Regions from separate parts of the Streptomyces sp. NPDC032822 genome, predicted to be linked through region 2. Evidence: riboswitches for the same ligand, from Rfam matches in the RefSeq annotation. Region 2 holds a riboswitch; each other region holds the start of a gene.
What was found. A riboswitch is a leader RNA that binds a small molecule or an ion and turns the genes downstream of it on or off. The one in region 2 is predicted to bind cyclic di-AMP.
Positions count from the first base shown of each region.

Region 1: another riboswitch for cyclic di-AMP. It lies ahead of ACZ5VD_RS28115 (C40 family peptidase); the one in region 2 lies ahead of ACZ5VD_RS18630 (transglycosylase family protein).
Region 3: another riboswitch for cyclic di-AMP. It lies ahead of ACZ5VD_RS12510 (M23 family metallopeptidase); the one in region 2 lies ahead of ACZ5VD_RS18630 (transglycosylase family protein).
Region 4: another riboswitch for cyclic di-AMP. It lies ahead of ACZ5VD_RS39730 (M23 family metallopeptidase); the one in region 2 lies ahead of ACZ5VD_RS18630 (transglycosylase family protein).

Region 1 is NZ_JBVIOL010000010.1:306,133-311,341, reverse strand. It holds gene ACZ5VD_RS28125 (M23 family metallopeptidase) at 1-383, shown strand, start outside; gene pcrA (DNA helicase PcrA) at 511-3,018, opposite strand; cyclic di-AMP (ydaO/yuaA leader) riboswitch at 3,281-3,450, shown strand; gene ACZ5VD_RS28115 (C40 family peptidase) at 3,459-4,622, shown strand; gene ACZ5VD_RS28110 (hypothetical protein) at 4,826-5,179, opposite strand.
Region 2 is NZ_JBVIOL010000006.1:123,566-128,774, reverse strand. It holds gene ACZ5VD_RS18645 (nucleoside triphosphate pyrophosphohydrolase) at 5-1,012, shown strand; gene ACZ5VD_RS18640 (cytochrome P450 family protein) at 1,092-2,429, shown strand; gene ACZ5VD_RS18635 (transglycosylase family protein) at 2,581-3,597, shown strand; cyclic di-AMP (ydaO/yuaA leader) riboswitch at 3,780-3,958, shown strand; gene ACZ5VD_RS18630 (transglycosylase family protein) at 3,962-4,672, shown strand; gene eno (phosphopyruvate hydratase) at 5,015-5,209, shown strand, end outside.
Region 3 is NZ_JBVIOL010000004.1:18,766-23,974, forward strand. It holds gene lhgO (L-2-hydroxyglutarate oxidase) at 1-108, shown strand, start outside; gene trmB (tRNA (guanosine(46)-N7)-methyltransferase TrmB) at 509-1,303, shown strand; gene ACZ5VD_RS12505 (PrsW family intramembrane metalloprotease) at 1,356-2,687, shown strand; gene ACZ5VD_RS12510 (M23 family metallopeptidase) at 2,826-3,857, opposite strand; cyclic di-AMP (ydaO/yuaA leader) riboswitch at 3,869-4,024, opposite strand; tRNA gene ACZ5VD_RS12515 (tRNA-Met) at 4,320-4,393, opposite strand; gene ACZ5VD_RS12520 (alginate lyase family protein) at 4,444-5,209, opposite strand, start outside.
Region 4 is NZ_JBVIOL010000026.1:30,210-35,418, forward strand. It holds gene ACZ5VD_RS39725 (GntR family transcriptional regulator) at 1-421, opposite strand, end outside; gene ACZ5VD_RS39730 (M23 family metallopeptidase) at 609-1,373, opposite strand; cyclic di-AMP (ydaO/yuaA leader) riboswitch at 1,387-1,553, opposite strand; gene ACZ5VD_RS39735 (M16 family metallopeptidase) at 1,744-3,144, opposite strand; gene ACZ5VD_RS39740 (M16 family metallopeptidase) at 3,141-4,490, opposite strand; gene ACZ5VD_RS39745 (DNA gyrase/topoisomerase IV subunit A) at 4,886-5,209, shown strand, end outside.

The DNA.
Region 1 (5,209 bases), on a different contig from region 2:
CGGTCGCGCAGCACGGCCTCAGCGCCTACTTCGGCCAGGGCGGCGTCAACTGGATGTCCGTGCACACCGGCATCGACTTCCCGGTCTCCTACGGCACGACCGTGATGGCCGCGACCGACGGCACCGTGCGGACGCAGTGGAACAGCGCCTACGGCAACATGATGATCGTGACCGCGAAGGACGGCACGGAGACGTGGTACTGCCACCTCTCCAGCTACCGCGTCGCCTCCGGTACGACCGTCAAGGCCGGTGACCCGATCGCGTACTCCGGGAACTCCGGCAACTCGACCGGCCCGCACCTGCACTTCGAGGTACGGCCCGGTGGCGGCTCGGCCATCGACCCGCTCCCGTGGCTGCGCAGCCACAGCATCGACCCGACGTAGGTCGCAGACCTCAGGAAGCAGGGCTCAGAGGCTTTACCCAAGCCCCTGAGCCCCGGACCCCGAAGTCCGTGCCCGTGAAGCCCCCGCCCGACTCCTGAGCCCTCGGGCCCCTTCCCGGGGTCGCCTCCTACAGCTTCTCCACCGGTGCGTACCGCAGCAGCAGCCGCTTCGGCTTGGTGTCGCCGAAGTCGACGGTCGCCTCGGCGTTGCCGCCCGTGCCCCCCACGCCCACGACCGTGCCGAGCCCGAACTGGTCGTGCGTCACCCGGTCCCCGACCGCCAGCGAGACGACCGGCTTCTCCGAGGTCCGGCGGGTGGCGAAGCCGGCCGCGCCCGACGCGGCGGAGCGGGAGCGGGACGAGGACAGCGAGGCGGCCACCCCGGACGCCGGACCGGAGGGCATCGGCGCGGTGGCACCGGTCCGCTTCCAGTCGACGTGCTGGGCCGGGATCTCCTCCAGGAACCGCGAGGGCGGGTTGTACGACGGCTGCCCCCACGCGCTGCGCATCGAGGACCGCGTCAGATACAGCCGCTCCCGCGCGCGCGTGATGCCGACGTACGCCAGGCGCCGCTCCTCCTCCAGTTCCTTGGTCTGGCCGAGGGCGCGCATGTGCGGGAAGACGCCGTCCTCCATGCCGGTCAGGAAGACGACGGGGAACTCCAGGCCCTTGGCGGTGTGCAGGGTCATCAGGGTGATGACGCCCGAACCGTCGTCCTCCTCGTCGGGGATCTGGTCGGAGTCGGCGACGAGCGCGACCCGCTCCAGGAAGGCGGCCAGCCCTGCCGGTGTCTCGGTCTCGGCCGCTTCACGGCTCTCCTGCTCGAACTCCAGGGCCACCGCGGCGAGTTCCTGGAGGTTCTCGATCCGGGTCTCGTCCTGCGGGTCGGTGGAGGCCTGCAACTCGGCGAGGTAGCCGGTGCGTTCGAGGACCGCTTCCAGGACGGTCGCCGGGCCCGCGCCGGACTCGACGATCGTACGGAGGTCCTCCATCAGCGTGTTGAACTTCTTGACGGCGTTGGTCGAACGCGACGCCATGCCGTACGCCTCGTCCACGCGCCGCAGCGCCTGCGGGAAGCTGATCTTCTCCCGCTGGGACAGGGCGTCGATCATCGCCTCGGCGCGCTCCCCGATGCCCCGCTTGGGGACGTTCAGGATCCGCCGCATCGGGACGGAGTCCTCCGGGTTGGCCAGCACCCGCAGGTAGGCCAGGACGTCCCGGACCTCCTTGCGCTCGTAGAAGCGGACACCGCCGACGACCTTGTAGGGCAGGCCTACGCGGATGAAGATCTCCTCGAAGACACGGGACTGGGCGTTCGTGCGGTAGAAGACGGCGACGTCGCCGGCCTTCGCGTCGCCCGCGTCGGTCAGTCGGTCTATCTCCTCGGCGACGAACTGTGCCTCGTCGTGCTCGGTGTCGGCGACATAGCCGGTGATGCGCGCGCCCGCGCCCGCGTTGGTCCACAGGTTCTTGGGGCGGCGGGACTCGTTGCGCTCGATGACCGCGTTGGCGGCGGTCAGGATGGTCTGCGTGGAGCGGTAGTTCTGCTCCAGGAGGATCGTCGTCGCGTCCGGGTAGTCCTCCTCGAACTGGAGGATGTTGCGGATGGTCGCGCCGCGGAAGGCGTAGATCGACTGGTCGGCGTCGCCCACGACGCAGAGTTCGGCGGGCGGCAGGTCGTGCTCGCTCGGCGGTACGTCCACCGGGTGCTCGGAGGTGCCCACGAGCTCCTTGACCAGCGCGTACTGGGCGTGGTTGGTGTCCTGGTACTCGTCGACCATGACGTGCCGGAAGCGGCGGCGGTAGTGCTGGGCGACCTCCGGGAAGGCGCGCAGCAGGTTGACCGTCGTCATGATCAGGTCGTCGAAGTCGAGGGCGTTGGCCTCGCGGAGACGGGACTGGTACATGGCGTAGGCCTGGGCGAGGGTCTTCTCGAAGCCGTCGGCGGCCTGGGCGGCGAAGTCCTCCTCGTCGATCAGCTCGTTCTTCAGGTTGCTGATCTTGGCGCTGAAGGACTTGGGCGGGAAGCGCTTGGGGTCGAGGTCCAGGTCGCGGCAGACCAGGGCCATGAGGCGCTTGGAGTCGGCGCCGTCGTAGATCGAGAACGACGAGGTGAAGCCGAGCTGCTTGGACTCCCGCCGCAGGATGCGCACGCACGCGCTGTGGAAGGTCATCACCCACATCGCGTTCGCGCGCGGGCCGACGAGCTGCTCGACGCGCTCCTTCATCTCGCCCGCGGCCTTGTTGGTGAAGGTGATCGCGAGGATCTGTCCCGGATGCACGTTCCGCGCGCCCAGCAGGTGGGCGATGCGGTGGGTGAGCACCCGGGTCTTGCCGGAGCCGGCGCCGGCCACGATGAGCAGCGGGGTGCCGTGGTGCACGACCGCGGCCCTCTGGTTCTCGTTCAGCCCGTCCAGGAGCGCGGCCGGGTCGATCGCCGGGCGTGGGGCGCCGTCGCGGTAGTAGGCGTCCCGGTCCGGGGGCACGTCGAACTTCCCGCCGAACAGATCGTCCGGAACCGGCTCCGGAACGTGATCGTCCTCGGGCGGTGGCGGGTGTTCTTCCTCGTGCTCACCGGAGTGGGTCCGAGGGGCCTGGAGGTTCGCCAGGAAGCTGTCGTCAAAGAGGCTGCTCATCGCTCTCCGAGTCTAGGGCTCCCCACTGACACCCCACCCCCGCCCCGGGAAAACCGTCCGCCCGACGCACCCCTCACCCTTCGGAACGCGCCCCTCACGTTCGGCGACCGACCAGGGCGGACGGGTCGCGACACCCGGCGACCTGACCGAAGGTCACGAAAATGTATCGGGCATATCGAACATCATCCTTCACAGGGACCACACCCGTTGGCTACCGTTCGAGGCAGGCCGTACGACCCCTCCCGGCGAACGTCGCCGGGCCGCACGGCCTCCGCCGAGTCCGACGCGCCGCCGTGCGCCCGGAGCCGGGGACCCACCGAACTTGGGGTGAATCGGCCCGACTTCCCTTCAGGGAACGGCCGTAGGGCACACCTTCCCGACCAATCCGCCCGAACCCGACAGCTAACTCGGTAGGCGGAACGTGGAAGGAGTCGCCTCCCTTGGCGTCGCACCGCAAGTCGCGTCCTTCGGGTACGCGCGTAGCAGGCATACGGACCCCGGCCCTCGCCACGGCCGCCCTCACCTCCGTTGCCCTGCTGTCCCAGACGGCCAACGCCGCCCCGGCCGCCGATGACAAACCGAGCCTCGAAGAGGTCGAGAAGAAGGTCGGCGACCTGTACCGCCAGGCGGAGTCGGCGACCGACAAGTACAACGCGGCCCAGGAGAAGACCGCGAAGCAGCGCAAGCGCGTCGACACCCTCCTCGACGACGTCGCCGAACGCACCCAGGGTCTCAACGAGGCGCGTGAGGAACTCGGTTCGTTCGCCGCGGCCCAGTACCGCAACGGTGCCTCCACCCCCGACACGGCGACCTTCCTGCTCGCGGACTCCCCTCAGGACTACTTCGACCAGACCCAGCTGATGGGCCGGCTGACCAATCGTCAGAAGGGCGCGGTCGACGACTACGTCACCGAGCGGTCCGCGACGATGGAGAAGCGCCGGGAGGCCACGGAGAGCCTGGAGACGCTCACCAAGGCGCAGGGCGACCTGAAGACCTCCAAGGCCACCGTCCAGAAGAAGCTCGCCGACGCCCGCGCGCTGCTGTCTCAGCTGACCGCCGAGGAGAAGGCCCGGCTCGCGGCGATCGAGCAGGAGAAGCAGCGGGAGGCCACGCGCAAGGCGGCCGAGCTGGCGCGGCAGCAGGCGGCGGACCAGAAGGCCCGGGAGCAGGCGGCCACCGCCCGGCAGGACACCGGTACCGGCTCGTCGAGCTCGTCGTCCGACACGGTCCCGGACGCCTCGTACGCCGCCAAGGCCGCGAAGACGCTCGCCTACGCCCGCGCCCAGATCGGCAAGCCGTACGTCTGGGGCGCCACCGGCCCCGGCTCGTACGACTGCTCCGGCCTCACCCAGGCCGCCTGGAAGGCCGCCGGCGTCACCCTCCCCCGCACCACCTACGACCAGGTCGACGCCGGCACCACGGTCTCCCTCTCCGCCGCCCGGCCCGGCGACCTCGTCTTCTTCTACGACGACATCAGCCATGTCGGCATCTACATCGGCAACGGCATGATGATCCACGCCCCGAAGCCGGGCACGTACGTCCGCGAGGAGTCGGTCTACTACGACGGGGAGTCCTCGATCTACCGGGTGGTACGGCCGGCCTGAGGCGGGGCCGGGGACGCGAGGCGCGCGCGTAGGCACGCAAGACGCAGCCACGCGCGCGTAGGGACGAAAAAGCCGGCACGCGCGCGTGCGCGTCCTCCTCGGGGGACGCACGGCGCTCCCTGGCATCGCCCCATGAGCGTGCGAGGGCGGTCACCCTGCTCGTGCTCGACCTGGCCTGGCCTGGGCGGTCGCCGCGGCCGGGGTCAGGTCCACAGCACGGCGATGAAGATGTTCGCCGTGGTCAGCAGACCCACCAGGCCGAACAGGCCCTTGTCCACTTTCTCGTCGTCCCGCTTCACGTAGACGAGCCCGAGGACCACGATCAGCAGGGCCAGCTTCACGCCGATCTTGATGTTGTCGACGGGCTGGTCGTCGGCCTGGTTGAGGCCGACCAGGATCGCGCCGGTGACCAGCATCGTCAGCGCGCCGTGCAGCATCGCCGGGACGAAGCGGGCGGTGCCGCGGCCCATCGCCTTCATCTGGGTGAGGAATCCGCCGAGCAGCGAGGCGATGCCGACGATGTGCAGGCCGACGAAGAGATGGATGAGTACGTCCATGAGGCCGGAGCCTAGTCAGACGGGCCCGCC
Region 2 (5,209 bases):
AATCGTGAACGCAACCAGCCCCGAAGCCGCAACCAGCCCCGAAGCCGCCACCGGCCGCATCGTCCTCCTCACCACCAGCCACCGCGTAGCGCCCGGCCTGCTGTCCTGGCCTGCCTGGCAGGCGCTGCACGCCGCCGACCGGGTGCTGTGCGCGGACGGCGCACACCCGCAGCTCCCTTATCTCCGCGAGGCGGGGATAAGGGTCGACGAGGCGTCACCGACCGCCGAGGACCTGGTCGACGCGTGCGCCGGAGGGCGGACGGTGGTCGTCGTCGCCACCGGCGAGGGCGAGCCGGTCCTCACGGACGGCCTGGCGCGCCTCGCGGGCTCCGGCCGCGTCCACATGCCCGAGCTGGAGCTGCTCCCCGCCTCCTACGACCTGCCGGGCGCCCGCCTCCTCGACCTGGTCCAGGTCATGGACCGCATCCGCGTCGAATGCCCCTGGTCGTCCCAGCAGACCCACAAGGGCCTGGCGAAGTACGGCATCGAGGAGGCGTACGAACTCGTCGAGGCCATCGAGGAGGGCGACCGCGACGAACTCCGCGAGGAACTCGGCGATGTCCTGCTCCAGGTCGTCTTCCACGCCCGCATCGCCGAGGAAGGCAGCGCCGAGGACGGGTCCGCCCCCTTCTCCATCGACGACGTCGCCGCCGGCATCGTCACCAAACTCATCCACCGTCACCCGCACGTCTTCGGTGACGAGACCGCCACGACCCCCGAGGAGGTCAAGGAACACTGGCTGCGCACCAAGGCGACGGAGAAGCGGCGGACCTCGGTCACCGAGGGCATCCCCCTCGGTCAGCCGGCCCTCGCCCTCACCGCGAAGCTGGCGTCCCGCGTCCGCACGGCAGCGCTGGACGTACCGGTCCCGACCGGCGAGGGCATCGGGTACGAACTGCTCACCCTGGCCCTTCACGCGGAGGCGACCGGCGTGGACCCGGAAGCGGCCCTGCGCGTCGCCGCCCGGGCCTATCGAGACGCCGTACGGGCCGCTGAGGGGACAGCTGGGTAGGACCGCGGCCTCCACCGGCGCCCGGGATACGCGAAACCACCCGCCCAGTCGCTCCGACTCCTCCCTATAGCGTCAAGGAGTGACCAACCAGCCCACCCCGCAGGCCTCCGCCTCCGCAGCCGCCGCCCGTCCGGCCCCCACTCCCACCCCCACTCCCGCACCCGACCTCTTCACCTGGGAGTTCGCCACCGACCCCTACCCCGCGTACGCCTGGCTCCGTGACCACGCCCCCGTTCACCGGACCGAACTGCCCAGCGGTGTGGAGGCATGGCTGGTCACCCGTTACGCGGACGCCAAGCAGGCCCTGGCCGACCAGCGTCTGTCCAAGAACCCGGCGCATCACGACGAGCCGGCGCACGCCAAGGGCAAGACCGGTATCCCCGGTGAGCGCAAGGCCGAGTTGATGACGCATCTGCTGAACATCGACCCGCCGGACCACACCCGGCTGCGACGGCTCGTCAGCAAGGCGTTCACACCACGCCGGGTGGCCGAATTCGCACCCCGCGTACAGGAGTTGACCGACCAGCTCATCGACCAGTTCGTCGAGAAGGGAAGTGCCGACCTCATCCACGACTTCGCCTTCCCGCTCCCCATCTACGCGATCTGCGACCTGCTCGGCGTACCCCGGGAGGACCAGGACGACTTCCGTGACTGGGCGGGGATGATGATCCGGCACGGCGGCGGGCCGCGGGGCGGGGTCGCGCGGTCGGTGAAGAAGATGCGGGGCTACCTGCTGGAGCTCATCCACCGCAAGCGCGAGGAGCTTCCCGCCGACCCGGCCCCCGGCGAGGACCTGATCTCCGCTCTGATCCGGGCCTCCGACCACGGCGAGCACCTCACGGAGAACGAGGCCGCGGCGATGGCCTTCATCCTGCTGTTCGCCGGTTTCGAGACCACCGTCAATCTCATCGGCAACGGCACCTACGCCCTGCTCACCCACCCCGACCAGCGCGACCGACTCCAGAGGTCCCTGGCCGCAGGCGAACGAGGGCTGTTGGAGACCGGAGTGGAGGAACTGCTGCGCTACGACGGCCCCGTCGAGCTGGCCACCTGGCGGTTCGCCACCCAGCCGCTCAGCATCGGCGGGCAGGACATCGCGGCGGGCGACCCCGTTCTCGTCGTCCTCGCCGCCGCGGACCGGGATCCGGAGCGGTTCGCCGACCCGGACACCCTCGACCTCTCCCGGCGTGACAATCAGCACCTCGGGTACGGCCACGGCATCCACTACTGCCTCGGCGCCCCTCTCGCCCGGCTGGAGGGGCAGAGTGCGCTCGCCACGCTTCTCACCCGGCTCCCCGACCTGCAACTCGCGGTGGATTCAGCTGATCTGCGCTGGCGGGGCGGTCTCATCATGCGTGGACTGCGGACGTTGCCCGTCGAGTTCACGCCACGTGGTCGACTGCTCTCACCTGCGTAAAGGTGACACGCCCTCAACTCTGTGATCTTCACGTGATCCACGCGGCATTAACTTGTGACAAGTGATGGGCTGCCTATACGTTCACGGATCACATGCGGCGCCCAGCCTCACTCGCCGCGCAACTCCCTGTTGTCTCGCGAAAGGTTTCCGCATGCTCTCCGGGAACGGCCGCCATCGTCGCCCCCGTCAGGCTCCGGCCATCCTCGTCGCGGCCGGGGTGACCGGCTCCGCCATCGCGATCCCCCTGCTCGGCGCCACCGGTGCGAGCGCGGCGACCGGCACCACCTGGGACCAGGTGGCGAACTGCGAGACGGACGGTTCCTGGAGCGCGAACAACGGCGACGGGTACTACGGCGGGCTGCACATCACCCAGAAGGACTGGGAGGAGTACGGCGGCCTCGACTTCGCCTCGCGTGCCGACCAGGCCAGCCGTAACCAGCAGATCTCGGTCGCCGAGAAGATCCTCGCGGACCAGGGCGTCGGCTACTGGTCCACCTGCGGTCTGCTCAACGGCCTCAGCAAGGACTCCGCGTCGGCCGACGTCGACACGGGCGTGGCGGACGGCGGCACGTCGGACGACAGTGAATCCGACTCGTCCGGCCTGTCGAATTCCTCCGGGTCGTCGGGGGACGCGTCCTCGGACGGTTCTTCGGGCACCTCCGCTTCGCCCACACCGTCCGATTCCAGCAGCGAGTCGGGCGTATCGGGTGAGGGTGACAACTCCGCCAAGTCCGGCACATCGTCCGATTCCGGCTCGGGGTCCGAAGGGTCGCGGGACTCGCAGAGTCCACAGGAATCCGACAGTGCCTCCACAGGTACGACGAAACAGGACGACTCGGACAACTCCTGGCTGGAGGGCGGCTCTTCGGCCCTCGTCGACACCGGATCCCCCAGCGCCGGCAAGCACCGCGGCGGCAGTGCCGACGAGACCGCCACCGACAGCGCCGCGGGCGCGACCGGCGGCACCTCCAGTGGCCGTCACGCCGCCGGTGCGGACTCGTACACGATCCGCGCCGGAGACACTCTCGCGTCCATCGCCGACTCCCTTGACCTCCCGGGCGGGTGGAGCGCGCTGTACGCGGAGAACAGGCAGGCCATCGGTTCGGACCCGAGCGTCATCGTGCCCGGTCAGACCCTCTCTCTCGGTGCCGAATCGGGCGAAAACTAGCGGGAGTTAGCGACACACTTCACACTGAATGTCCGCTTTCGCGAAAGTGTGGGATGAGTCTCAGAAGCCCTGATCGTCTTTGAAATTCCGCGGATCGCGTGGCTACGGTCGGGACCGCTCGCCAACACGAGCCCCGGCCACCGCAACGCCGAATCCTGCCAGCGGCGGCCCGGGAACAGTCGTCGCGTAATGCGCCGTAGGCAGGAGCGGGGGACCCAAGGTAAGTGCCGGGCCCAGCAGTCGAGGCAACTCGCGGCTGGAACCGGCTTGGGGTGAAGCCGCGCACCGAGAGGTGCGCGGCCGGGCAACTCAACCGGCCCGAACCCGACAGCTCACCTCGTAGGCGTCGGTGAGGGGATCCACCATGCTGTTTTCCGGCAAGGGCAAGCACCGCCGTCCGTCCAAGGCCACCCGGGCCGCCGCGATCGCCGGTGTCACCGGTGTCGCCATCGCCGCTCCGCTGATGGCGACCGGCAGCGCCTCCGCCGCCACCGCCTCCGAGTGGGACACCGTCGCCCAGTGCGAGTCCGGCGGTGACTGGTCCATCAACACCGGCAACGGCTACTTCGGTGGTCTGCAGTTCTCCGCCTCCACCTGGGCCGCGTACGGCGGCACGCAGTACGCCTCGCAGGCCAACCAGGCCTCCAAGGCGCAGCAGATAGCCGTGGCCGAGAAGGTGCTCGCCTCCCAGGGCAAGGGCGCCTGGCCCTCCTGCGGTGTGGGCCTGTCGAGCTCCGCCTACAACGGCGGCTCCGGCACGTCGTCGAACAGCTCGGGCAACTCCAGCGGCTCGAACAGCTCCAGCGGCTCCTCGGAGAGCGGCAGCCGTTCCTCCGAGCAGCCGGCGTCCCGCTCCGAGGACCGTCCGGCCGCGAAGAAGACCGTCACCACCCCGACCGGCAAGAAGGTCAAGAAGGGTGACGGCGAGTACAAGGTCGTCACCGGCGACACCCTCAGCTCCATCGCCGAGGAGCACGACGTCAAGGGCGGCTGGGCGAAGCTGTTCAAGCTGAACAAGGACATCGTCGAGGTCGCCGACCTCATCTACCCGGGCCAGCAGCTGCACCTGAAGTGACGGCCGAGCCGCGCGCGCTGACATCCGGCTCGTAGCTGAACCACAGCGCCCTCTCATCCGTGGACTCCATAGTGGAGGCCTCGTGAGGGCCACCCCCGTCCCCACGGGCTCCCCGCTCCGGTGCGTCATCCCCCGTACGCACCGGAGCGGGGTTTTTCTGTGGGCGCCCGACGGGGCTTTTCCATGTCCGTTGCCCGGAGCTTTTTGTTCCGTTCGGAAACAATTTACTCTCGGTTCTGCCCAAGGGGTGGGAGACCGGATGGCCGATCCCCCCGAGGCGGTTAGGCTCATCCCGCAGGGCCGAGAAAAGCTCTGCGTACCCGCGTCACATCCCAGAAGGAGATGCTCGTGCCGTCCATCGACGTCGTCGTAGCCCGGGAAATCCTCGACTCGCGAGGCAACCCCACCGTCGAGGTCGAGGTCGGCCTCGATGACGGCAGCACCGGCCGTGCCGCCGTCCCGTCCGGCGCCTCCACGGGCGCCTTCGAGGCCATCGAGCTTCGCGACGGTGACCCCAACCGCTACCTCGGCAAGGGC
Region 3 (5,209 bases), on a different contig from region 2:
GCACGCGCCGTACACGTCCTGAACGCCCCTTCGCCTGCGGCGACGGCTTCCCTGCCGGTGGGGCGAGAGGTGGCTCGACGGGCGCTGGGGGTGTTGGGGGCGTTGTGACAGGGGCGGGGGTACCGATCCGGCACGCCTCGCCCTCGCGCCCGTTCCTACCCCGCCCCTGCCGCGGCACGTTGCAACCCCACCACTTCGTCCTCGCCCCCGCCGCCCCTACCCGTCCCATCCCCAGGGGCTCCGCCCCTTCGACCCCACCAGGGGCTCCGCCCCTGAACCCCCGAGGGGACTCCGTCCCCTGAACCCCTCGGGACTCCAGCCCCAGGGACTCCGGCAGGAAGTTCGCGGGGAGCTCGCAGGGCGCGGAGGCGTGGGAGGTAGGGGGCGTAGGGACGTAGGAGGTGTGGGAGGGCGGCCCAGGAGGTGGTGGTGGGGTCGTAAAATCGGGGGCATTGTGGCTGACTTTCTTGGTGGTTCTGATGAGCGTCGGGGTGCCGACGACCCCGGTGTGTCCGTTCGGCATGTTCGGGCCAAAGGGGAGCCCCGGTTTCCGGACGGGCCGCAGCCCGATCCCGCGGGGTCGCACTTCGAGCGGCGGATCCGGAGTTTTCAGCCACGTCGGAGCCGGGTGACGGCGGGCCAGGCGGACGCGTTGCAGCGGCTGTGGCCCCAGTGGGGGCTGGACATCGACGGCCAGCACGTCATCGACCTCGCCGAGCTGTTCGGCAACGACCACCCCGTCGTGCTGGAGATCGGGTTCGGGATGGGCGAGGCGACCGCCCGGATGGCCGCCGCGGACCCCGGCACCGACATCCTCGCCGTCGACGTCCACACCCCCGGCCAGGGAAATCTGCTCCATCTCGCCGAGCAGCACGCACTGGACAACATCCGCGTGGGCAACGGCGACGCGATCATCCTGCTCCGCGAGATGCTCACCCCCGGCTCCCTCGCCGGCCTGCGCGTGTACTTCCCCGACCCCTGGCCCAAGAAGCGGCACCACAAGCGGCGGCTGATCCAGCCGGAGTTCCTCGACCTCGCCGCGACCAGGCTCGGACCGGGTGCGCTCGTGCACTGCGCGACGGACTGGGAGCCGTACGCGGAACAGATGCTGGAGGTGCTCACGGCGCACCCCGGCTTCGAGAACGCACAGCCAGGGGGCGGTTTTGCGTCGCGTCCCGAGTTCCGGCCGCTGACTCGTTTCGAGGGCCAGGGACTGGAGAAGGGACATGTCGTGAACGACCTGCTCTTCCACCGCGTAGAGCACGTCATAGAGCACAAGGACCAGCCCCCCACCGGCGCCTGAACCCTCCTCGCCAACCTGCGGGCGGCGCCTCTGTCTCGTTAGGGTCAATGCCGTGGCCACCGTTCCCCCCTACCCGACGCACCCCGGTGAACAGACCGGCGGCGCGCTGCGGCACGCGCACTGGTGGCAACGGAAATGGGTGCGCTACGGCGCGCTGAGCACCTTGCTCGCACTCTCCGGGCTCGTCATCCTCGCCCTGGTCCGCGAACAGACCGGCACGGAGGGCTTCCTGGTCGGACTCGGGCTGGCCGTGCTGCCCGTCCCGCTCCTCATGGCGGCCTTCCGCTGGCTGGACCGGGTGGCCCCGGGCCCCTGGCGCAACCTGCTGTTCTCCTTCGCCTGGGGCGCCTGCGCGGCAGCGCTGATAGCGATCATCGCCAACAGTTTCGCCACGCGATGGATCGCCACAGCCACCGCCGACCCGTCCCACGCCGACACCCTCGGCGCGACCGTCATAGCGCCGGTCGTGGAGGAGTCGGCCAAGGCCGCGGCCGTCCTCCTCGTCTTCCTCTTCCGCAGACGGGACTTCACCGGGATCGTCGACGGCGTCGTCATAGCCGGGGTGACCGCCACCGGCTTCGCCTTCACCGAGAACATCCTCTACCTCGGGACCGCCTTCGGCACCGACCAGCTGACCGGCGACACCGGCATCGCCTCCGTCACCGCGGCGACCTTCTTCGTGCGGATCGTCATGTCGCCGTTCGCGCACCCCCTCTTCACGGTGCTCACGGGCATCGGCTTCGGCATCTCCGCGCTCTCGGCGGAACGCCACCACGTGCGACGCGTCGTGCTGCCCCTGTCCGGGCTGCTGCTCGCGATGGGCATGCACGCGATCTGGAACGGCTCGTCGACCTTCGGCGAGTACGGGTTCCTCGCCGTCTACTCGGCGTTCATGGTGCCCGCGTTCGGGCTGCTGACCTGGCTGGTGATCTGGACCAGGCAGCGGGAACTGAAGACCGTACGGGAGGAGTTGCCCGCGTACACGGCGGCGGGCTGGCTGACGCCGGCCGAGCCGTACGCGCTCGGCTCGATGCGGGCCCGGCGAGTGGCCCGCCAGCACGCCCGGCGGCACTTCGGGCGGGCGGCGGGGCGGGCGGTGGCGCAGTACGAGGCGTACGCGACATCGCTGGCGTTCCTGCGACACCGGGGCCGACTGGGCCGGGCGGACGCCGACTTCCTGGTCCGGGAACGGGAGTTGCTGGCGGAGCTGTGGTGGCGGCGGGAGGTGGCACGTCCGGCGCTGGACCACGCGGCCCGGGCGACGGCACCCCCGGTGGCCGTGGCCGCGCCGCCCTGGCCGGTGTACGGGGTGTACGGCTACCCGGCGACGACACCGGCGTACCCGACAGCAACGCCGTACCCCTACAACCCGTACCGGACCTGACCGAAAACCTCAGGCACAAAAGACATGACCACCATGAAATGCACGAAAGACCGGCGGCCCTGACACCGGGGGGATGATGTCAGGGCCGCCGGGCACAGAGGGGCCGACCCTGGCCCCCCTTCCCAACCTTGGACTACCTCAGGGGTTGAGCCCCTTGCTGCGCAGCCACGCCATCGGGTCGATGCCCGACGAGTCGCTGCTGCCGGCGTGGACCTCAAGGTGCAGGTGCGCACCGGTCACGTTCCCCGTGGCGCCCACGCGGCCGATCACGTCACCGGTGGCGACCTTCTGGCCGACACTGACGCTGATCGACGACTGGTGGGCGAACCAGAGCTCGGTGCCGTCGTCGAGGGTGAGGACGGTCTTGTAGCCGTACGACCCGTCCCAGCCGGCCTGCGTGATCGTGCCGGAGTGCACGGCCTTGATGAGGGTACCCGTGGGCGCGGCGAAGTCGAGGCCCGTGTGGTAGCCGGAGGACCACAGGGAGCCGGCCTGACCGAAGGTGGAGGTGATCGTGTACGACGAGGTCGGCAGGGTGAACTGCTTGGCCAGCTGGACCAGGCGCGCGGCCTCGGCCTTCTTGTCGGCCTCTTCCTTCGCCTTCTTCTTCGCGGCGGCGGCCTTGTCCTTGGCCGCCTTCTCCGCCTTGGCGACCGCCTCGGCGGCCTGCTTCTCGGCGGCGGCAGCGGCCTGGGCGGCGGCCTTGGTCTCGGCCTGGTCCTGCTGCTGCTCGGCCTGGGCCATGATCCGGGCGCGCAGCACCTCGCCAGCGTCGGATCCGCTCTCCTCGGTATCGGCGGAGACCGTGCCGACGCTGCTGAGCGCGGTGGTGTCCTCGGCGGAGCCCGAGTCGTCGGAGATCAGGGAGCCCACGTTGGGCAGGTCGGGGATGGAGATCGACACCGGCGGCTTGCCGGTCTGCGCGCTGGCCATGCCGCCCGCGCCGACTGCGGCTATGACACCGACGCCGAGGACGGTGGAGCTGCGGGCGAGACCGCCACGCTGCTTGGCCACGCGGTGCCGGCCACGAACGGGGCGGAGGGACTCCTCGGTGGGATTCCACTCCGTCCAGGGGCCCTCGTCGGTGCGATAGGTGCCGTAGCCGAAGGTCTCGCTGTCACGCTGGCCCGGCACGAACGGGGCTTCTGGGGCAGGCGGGTTGGACGCCACGTGGGCGTGCTCCTTTCCTTCCTTCTCGCCTACCGGGTTAGCTGACGGGTTCGGAGCAGGAAGGTCTCCTACGCGCGTATACCGGCCGTGGTTCCACGGTGGCATCCGCGCGATTCACCCCAAGTAGTGGTTCCCCGGTTCCTTGCAGGATTCGGCGCGTGAGCACGGAGCCGTCTCTTGTGACGGCTGGGACGACCGCGCTGCGTTATCGAACGTTAATAGACCCGGGGCCTCGATTCCAAGCTGTTCCACTTGATCATTAAGCTTTCCGCCGGGAACTTACGGCCCATGACCGGCGAAAAACGGGCGAGTTGACCGAACCTCAGCACCTTCACAGCGATTGACAGGATGTCAGCTGCGATGCGGAGGGCACTCACCCGGTCACCTTCCGTCATTCCAACGGGAGAGCCGGACACACCAAAGGCCGGAACCCATTTCTGGATTCCGGCCTTTGGCCTTCAGTAGCGGGGACAGGATTTGAACCTGCGACCTCTGGGTTATGAGCCCAGCGAGCTACCGAGCTGCTCCACCCCGCGTCGTTGTGACTCCAGTGTACGCCATTCGCGGGACGTCGTTCACCACGGTGTCAGCCACCCGGATTGCCGGCGTGCGTGAGCGTCTCCCAGGACACGAACAGGTCGTCGGTACCGGCGGGCCGGTGTTCCTCGGCGAGCTTGTGCGCGACCGGGACATCGACGTCGAGCCGGTCCTCCAGGTGGTTGAGGGCGACCTCCAGGTCCGGTCCCATCGTCCGCTCCACCTTCCCGCCGCACAGCCAGAGGGGCGCGGACTCGCCGGCCTGGTAACGGGAGTGGAAGTCGAGGGTCACCGCCAGCCGGTCCTTGACCTCGCCGTACAGGTCGACGCCCTGGTGCCAGGCGGTCTCGGCGACGTGGGCGGTGGCGGCGATCGAGTAGCCGACGTGCTTGAAGTTGCGGCAGGTCTCCTGGGAGATGCCGTCCTTGTACGTCGCCTGCCCGAACCAGTAGGCCGTCAGCTTCTGCGCGTTGTCGTTGCTCGAACCGGGCGGGGTGAGTGGGACGCCGCCGTCCTTCTCCAGGTAGAAGTAGGCGGGTACGCGCTCCCGGAAGCGTTCCAGGGCGTGGCCGAAGGCCGCGTGGTCGTCGAGGAAGACGGCGATGCCGATGGCCGCGTCCGTCATCACGAGGTCCCAGTTGCCGTTGAAGTCCGGGACCTTCTTGGTGACTTCGGGCAGATAGACGTTCCGCAGCATTCCCTCGAACCGCCGTACCCGGTCCGCCGGCCACCCGCCCCCCGGCGTGTGCCGCACGATCTCGGCGGCCCGCGCCCAGGTCGCCCCGGCCCAGCCCGTCTGCAGCCCGGCGTTCTCC
Region 4 (5,209 bases), on a different contig from region 2:
CACTGCCGGAGGACTGCGCCAGCGTCTCGTGGAACCAGCCCCCCAAGGAGCGCAGATCCTCGCTGTTGCCCCGCCTGGCCCGCTCCTGGCCCAGCCGGACCAGGCCGCGCAGCACCTTGAGATGGGCCTCGGTGCGCCGCTGGGCGGCCCGGGAGGCGCCGAGCGGCTCCAGGAGCATCCGCATCTCCAGCAGGTCGGCACCCTCCTGCTCGGTGGGTTCCGCGACGCACGCGCCCGCGTGCCGCCGGGTCACCACGAAGCCCTCCGCCTCCAGCGTGCGCAGGGCCTCCCGGACGGGGACGCGCGAGACGCCGTAGCGGCGCGCGAGCAGTTCCTCGGTGAGCCGGCTGCCGCGCTCGTAGACACCCGCGACGATGTCGTCCCGGATCGCCGTGCATACCGAGTGCGCCGGAATACGCATGACCGACCTCCGCTTTAATCCCCGTGAAACGTCGACGATTGACGTGTGTTCGGTGACTCTATTGCAATCAGCGGGAATTTCCGATGGCGGACCGGAATCCATGGATATTTTTTGGACAGACACCCTCCTGAAACGCCGAAAGCCCCGGCTCGGGGAGCCGGGGCTTCGGGATGCGGGCCGTGAGTCGTCAGACGTTCACACCGTGCGAGCGGAGGTAGGAGACGGGGTCGATGTCCGAGCCGTAGTCCGCGGTCGTGCGGGCCTCGAAGTGCAGGTGCGGCCCGGTGACGTTGCCGGTGGCTCCGGAGAGGCCGATCTGCTGCCCCGGGGTGACCGACTGGCCGACGGAGACACCGAGGGACGACAGGTGGCCGTACTGGGTGTAGGTGCCGTCGTTCATCTTGATCACGACGTTGTTGCCGTACGACCCGCCCCAGCCGGCCTCGACGACCGTGCCGGAGCCGACCGCGTGGACCGAGGTGCCGCTGGAGGCGTGGAAGTCGACGCCGGTGTGGCTGCCGGAGGACCAGACGGCGCCACCGGTCTTGTAGCCGGTCGAGACGTAGGAGCCGGAGATCGGCGAGACATAGGAGTTGAGGCGCTTGCGCTCGGCCTCACGGGCGGCGCGCTCCTTGGCCTCGCGCTCCTTCTTGGCCTCGGCGGCCGCCTTCTCGCGTGCGGCCTCCTCGGCCTTCCGCTTCGCTTCGGCCACCTCGGCGGCCTGCTTCTGCGCGGCGGCCTGGGCGTCGATCTGGTCGGCGACCGTGTCGCCGACGGTGAGGACGGGTATGAGACCGGTCTGTTCGACGGCGGGCTCGGCGGCGAGTGCCGGGGCGGCCAGCGTGCCGATGACGCCGGTGGTGGTGAGGGCCGCGACGCCCGCGGCGCGGGCGGTGGAGCGCTTGATCCGGCCGGGACGACGGTGCTTCCCGGTGGCGCAGGTGAACGCCATGTAGTGGCTGGTCCTTTCCTTCCTTCTCGCCTACCGGGTTAGCTGACGGGTTCGGAGCAGGAAGGTCTCCTACGGACCCCCTCGCGGTGCGCGCGGGCGTCCGATTCACCCCAGGGACTTGTGGTGTGGGTCCCCGGCTCCCCTGGCTCGCGCCATGCGGGGACTCGGCGATGACTGTCCGGTGCCACGGGTGCGGCGCGGTGTCTGACGGACAGCCCGGATGACGCTAAACGTGACAACTTTCAATCCCCAAACGGATCATGTCTTTTGTAGCGCATACCACAGGGCAGACAGGCAGCCTCTCCCCCAATTCGGGCATAAAGGGGCCCTGGTGACTCTTTGGTCACCAGGGCCCCCCGCGCGCGTGCCGCTATTCGGCGGTCACGACGGTGACTTCGCCGATGCCGAGGGCCTCGACGGGCTCCTTGATCTGCGCCGCGTCACCCACCAGCACGGTCACCAGGCGGTCCACCGGGAAGGCGCTCACGGCCGCCGCGGTGGCCTCGACGGTGCCGGTCGCCGCGAGCTGCTGGTACAGCGTGGCCTGGAAGTCGTCCGGCAGGTGCTGCTCGACCTGGTCGGCCAGCGTGCCCGCGACGGCCGCCGCGGTCTCGTACTTCAGCGGTGCCACCCCGACGAGGTTCTGCACGGCGACATCGCGCTCGGCGTCGGTGAGGCCCCCTTCGGCGAGCGTGCGGAGCACCGTCCACAGGTCCTGCAGAGCGGGTCCCGTGTTCGGCGTGTCGATGGAGCCGCTGATGGCGAGCATCGCGGCACCGGTGGGCCCTCCGGGAGAAGGCGCGGCGGAGCGCATGACCTGCCCGAACGCCCGGACGCCGTAGGTGTAGCCCTTCTCCTCGCGCAGGACCCGGTCCAGGCGGGAGGTGAGGGTGCCGCCCAGGCAGTACGTGCCGAGCACCTGCGCGGGCCACACGCGGTCGTGCCGGTCGGGGCCGATACGGCCGATCAGCAGCTGTGTCTGGACGGCTCCGGGGCGGTCCACGATCACGACCCGCCCGGTGTCGTCGGCGGTCACCGGAGGCACGGGGCGGGGCTCGGCCCAGGAGCCGGTCCAGGCGCCGAGGGTGTCGCCGAGCAGCGCGTCCAGGTCGATGTCGGTGAGGTCGCCGACGACCACCACGGTGGCGGTGGCGGGGCGCACATGCTTCTCGTAGAAGGCGCGTACGGCCGCGGAGTCGATGTTCTCGACCGTCTCCTCGGTGCCCTGGCGCGGCCTCGACATGCGCGAGGTCACCGGGAACAGTTCCTTGGAGAGCTCCTTGGCGGCCCGCCGGGACGGGTTGGCCAGCTCGTGCGGGATCTCGTCCAGGCGGTTGCGGACCAGCCGCTCGACCTCGCTGTCCGCGAACGCGGGTGCCCTCAGGGCGTCGGCCAGCAGACCGAGCGCCTTGGCCAGGCGCGAGGCCGGGACTTCGAGGGAGAGCCGTACGCCGGGGTGGTCGGCGTGCGCGTCGAGGGTGGCGCCGCAGCGCTCCAGCTCGGCGGCGAAGTCCTCGGCGGAGTGCTTGTCGGTGCCCTCGGAGAAGGCCCGCGCCATGATCGTGCCGACGCCGTCCAGGTCGGTCGGCTCGGCCTCCAGAGGCGCGTCCAGGAGCACCTCCACGGCGACGACCTGCTGGCCGGGGCGGTGGCAGCGCAGGACCGTCAGGCCGTTGTCGAGCGTGCCGCGCTCGGGCGCCGGGAAGGCCCAGGGCCTGGCCTCGCCGGCCTGCGGCTGGGGGTGGAATTCCATCGTGGCGAGCTCGGTCACCGGGCCGCCTCCTCGTTCTCGTCCTGGTCGGCGGGGGTTTCGGGAGCGGTCGGCTCGTAGACGAGCACCGCGCGGTTGTCGGGGCGCAGGCGGGCCTTCGCCACGTCCTGGACCTCCTGGGCCGTCACGTCCAGCACGCGCTGTACGGCGGTCAGGGCGAGCTGCGGGTCGCCGAACAGCACGGCGTAGCGGCACAGTTCGTCGGCGCGGCCCGCGACCGTGCCGAGCCGGTCCAGCCACTCGCGCTCCAACTGGGCCTGGGCGCGCTCCATTTCCTCGGCGGAGGGGCCCTCCTCGGCGAACCGGGCGAGCTCCTCGTCGATGGCGGCCTCGATGACCGGCACCTCGACGTCACCGGAGGTCTTCACGTCCAGCCAGCCCAGGGAGGGCGCACCGGCCAGCCGCAGCAGGCCGAAGCCGGCCGCCACCGCCGTACGGTCGCGCCGCACGAGCCGGTTGTAGATGCGGGACGACTCGCCGCCACCGAGGACGGTGAGCGCCAGGTCCGCCGCGTCGCACGCGCGCGTGCCGTCCTCCGGGAGCCGGTAGGCGGCCATCAACGCGCGCGCGGGGACCTCTTCCTCGATGATCTCGCGCAGTTCGCCGCCCATGACGTCGGGCAGCGCGCCGTCGCGGGGCGCGGGCTTGCCGTCGTGCGCGGCGATGGACCCGAAGTACTTCTCGATCCAGGCGAGCGTCTGCTCCGGGTCGATGTCGCCGACCACCGACAGCACGGCGTTGCCCGGCGCGTAGTACGTGCGGAAGAACGCGCGGGCGTCCTCCAGGGTGGCCGCGTCCAGGTCGGCCATCGAGCCGATCGGGGTGTGGTGGTAGGGGTGGCCCTCCGGGTAGGCGAGGGCGGTGAGCCTCTCGAACGCCGTGCCGTAGGGGACGTTGTCGTAGCGCTGCCTGCGCTCGTTCTTGACGACGTCCCGCTGGTTCTCCATCGACTCGTCGTCCAGGGCGGCCAGCAACGAGCCCATGCGGTCGGCCTCCAGCCAGAGGGCGAGCTCCAGCTGATGGGTCGGCATGGTCTCGAAGTAGTTGGTCCGCTCGAAGCTGGTGGTGCCGTTGAGCGAGCCGCCCGCGCCCTGGACCAGTTCGAAGTGGCCGTTGCCCTTGACCTGGCCGGAGCCCTGGAACATGAGGTGCTCGAAAAGGTGAGCAAGGCCGGTACGACCCTTGACTTCGTGGCGCGAGCCGACGTCGTACCAGAGACACACCGCGGCGACCGGGGTCAGATGGTCCTCGGAGAGCACCACGCGCAGGCCGTTGGCCAGACGGTGCTCGGTCGCTGTCAGTCCGCCGGAGCCTGCCTGCGCTGTGGCCGTGTGACCCATGGGCATGTACGTCCCTTCGATCGCGGTCGCGGTCGCTGAAACCGCGGTTTTCCTGCCGGTCCTGCCACTGTATGCAAGCGTGCGGACGGTCGGCGAAGTTCCCGGACGACGTACGCCGTGAGCGAGATCGCGTAGCCTGCGGGCAACCGCCGTCGGACGACCGCCCGCACCGGGCCCTGGCGGCCGACAACGGGCCCTGGCCCGCACTGTCAGTCCCGCGGTCCACAATGGTCTGCGTCAGATCCCGTTCACGCTTCAGCAAGAGTGAGCCGAAGGGACGCGTCGGTGTCCGGAGGTCGAGCGCGCGGAGCCCCCCGGGGCTGAGCACGATCGGGCACTCCTCGGCACCGACCCGAGCGCCCCGTAAGGCGAACGACCAGAAACAGGAGGAGCCGGCAGCGATGGCCCGCCGCAGCACGAAGACCCCGCCCGACGACTCGTACGAGGAGAAGATCCTCGACATCGACGTCGTCGACGAGATGCAGGGCTCCTTCCTCGAGTACGCGTACTCGGTCATCTACTCCCGCGCCCTGCCGGACGCCCGTGACGGCCTCAAGCCGGTGCACCGCCGCATCGTCTACCAGATGAACGAGATGGGGCTGCGCCCCGACCGCGGCTACGTGAAGTGCGCCCGTGTCGTCGGCGAGGTCATGGGCAAGCTGCACCCGCACGGCGACGCGTCGATCTACGACGCCCTGGTGCGTATGGCCCAGCCCTTCTCGATG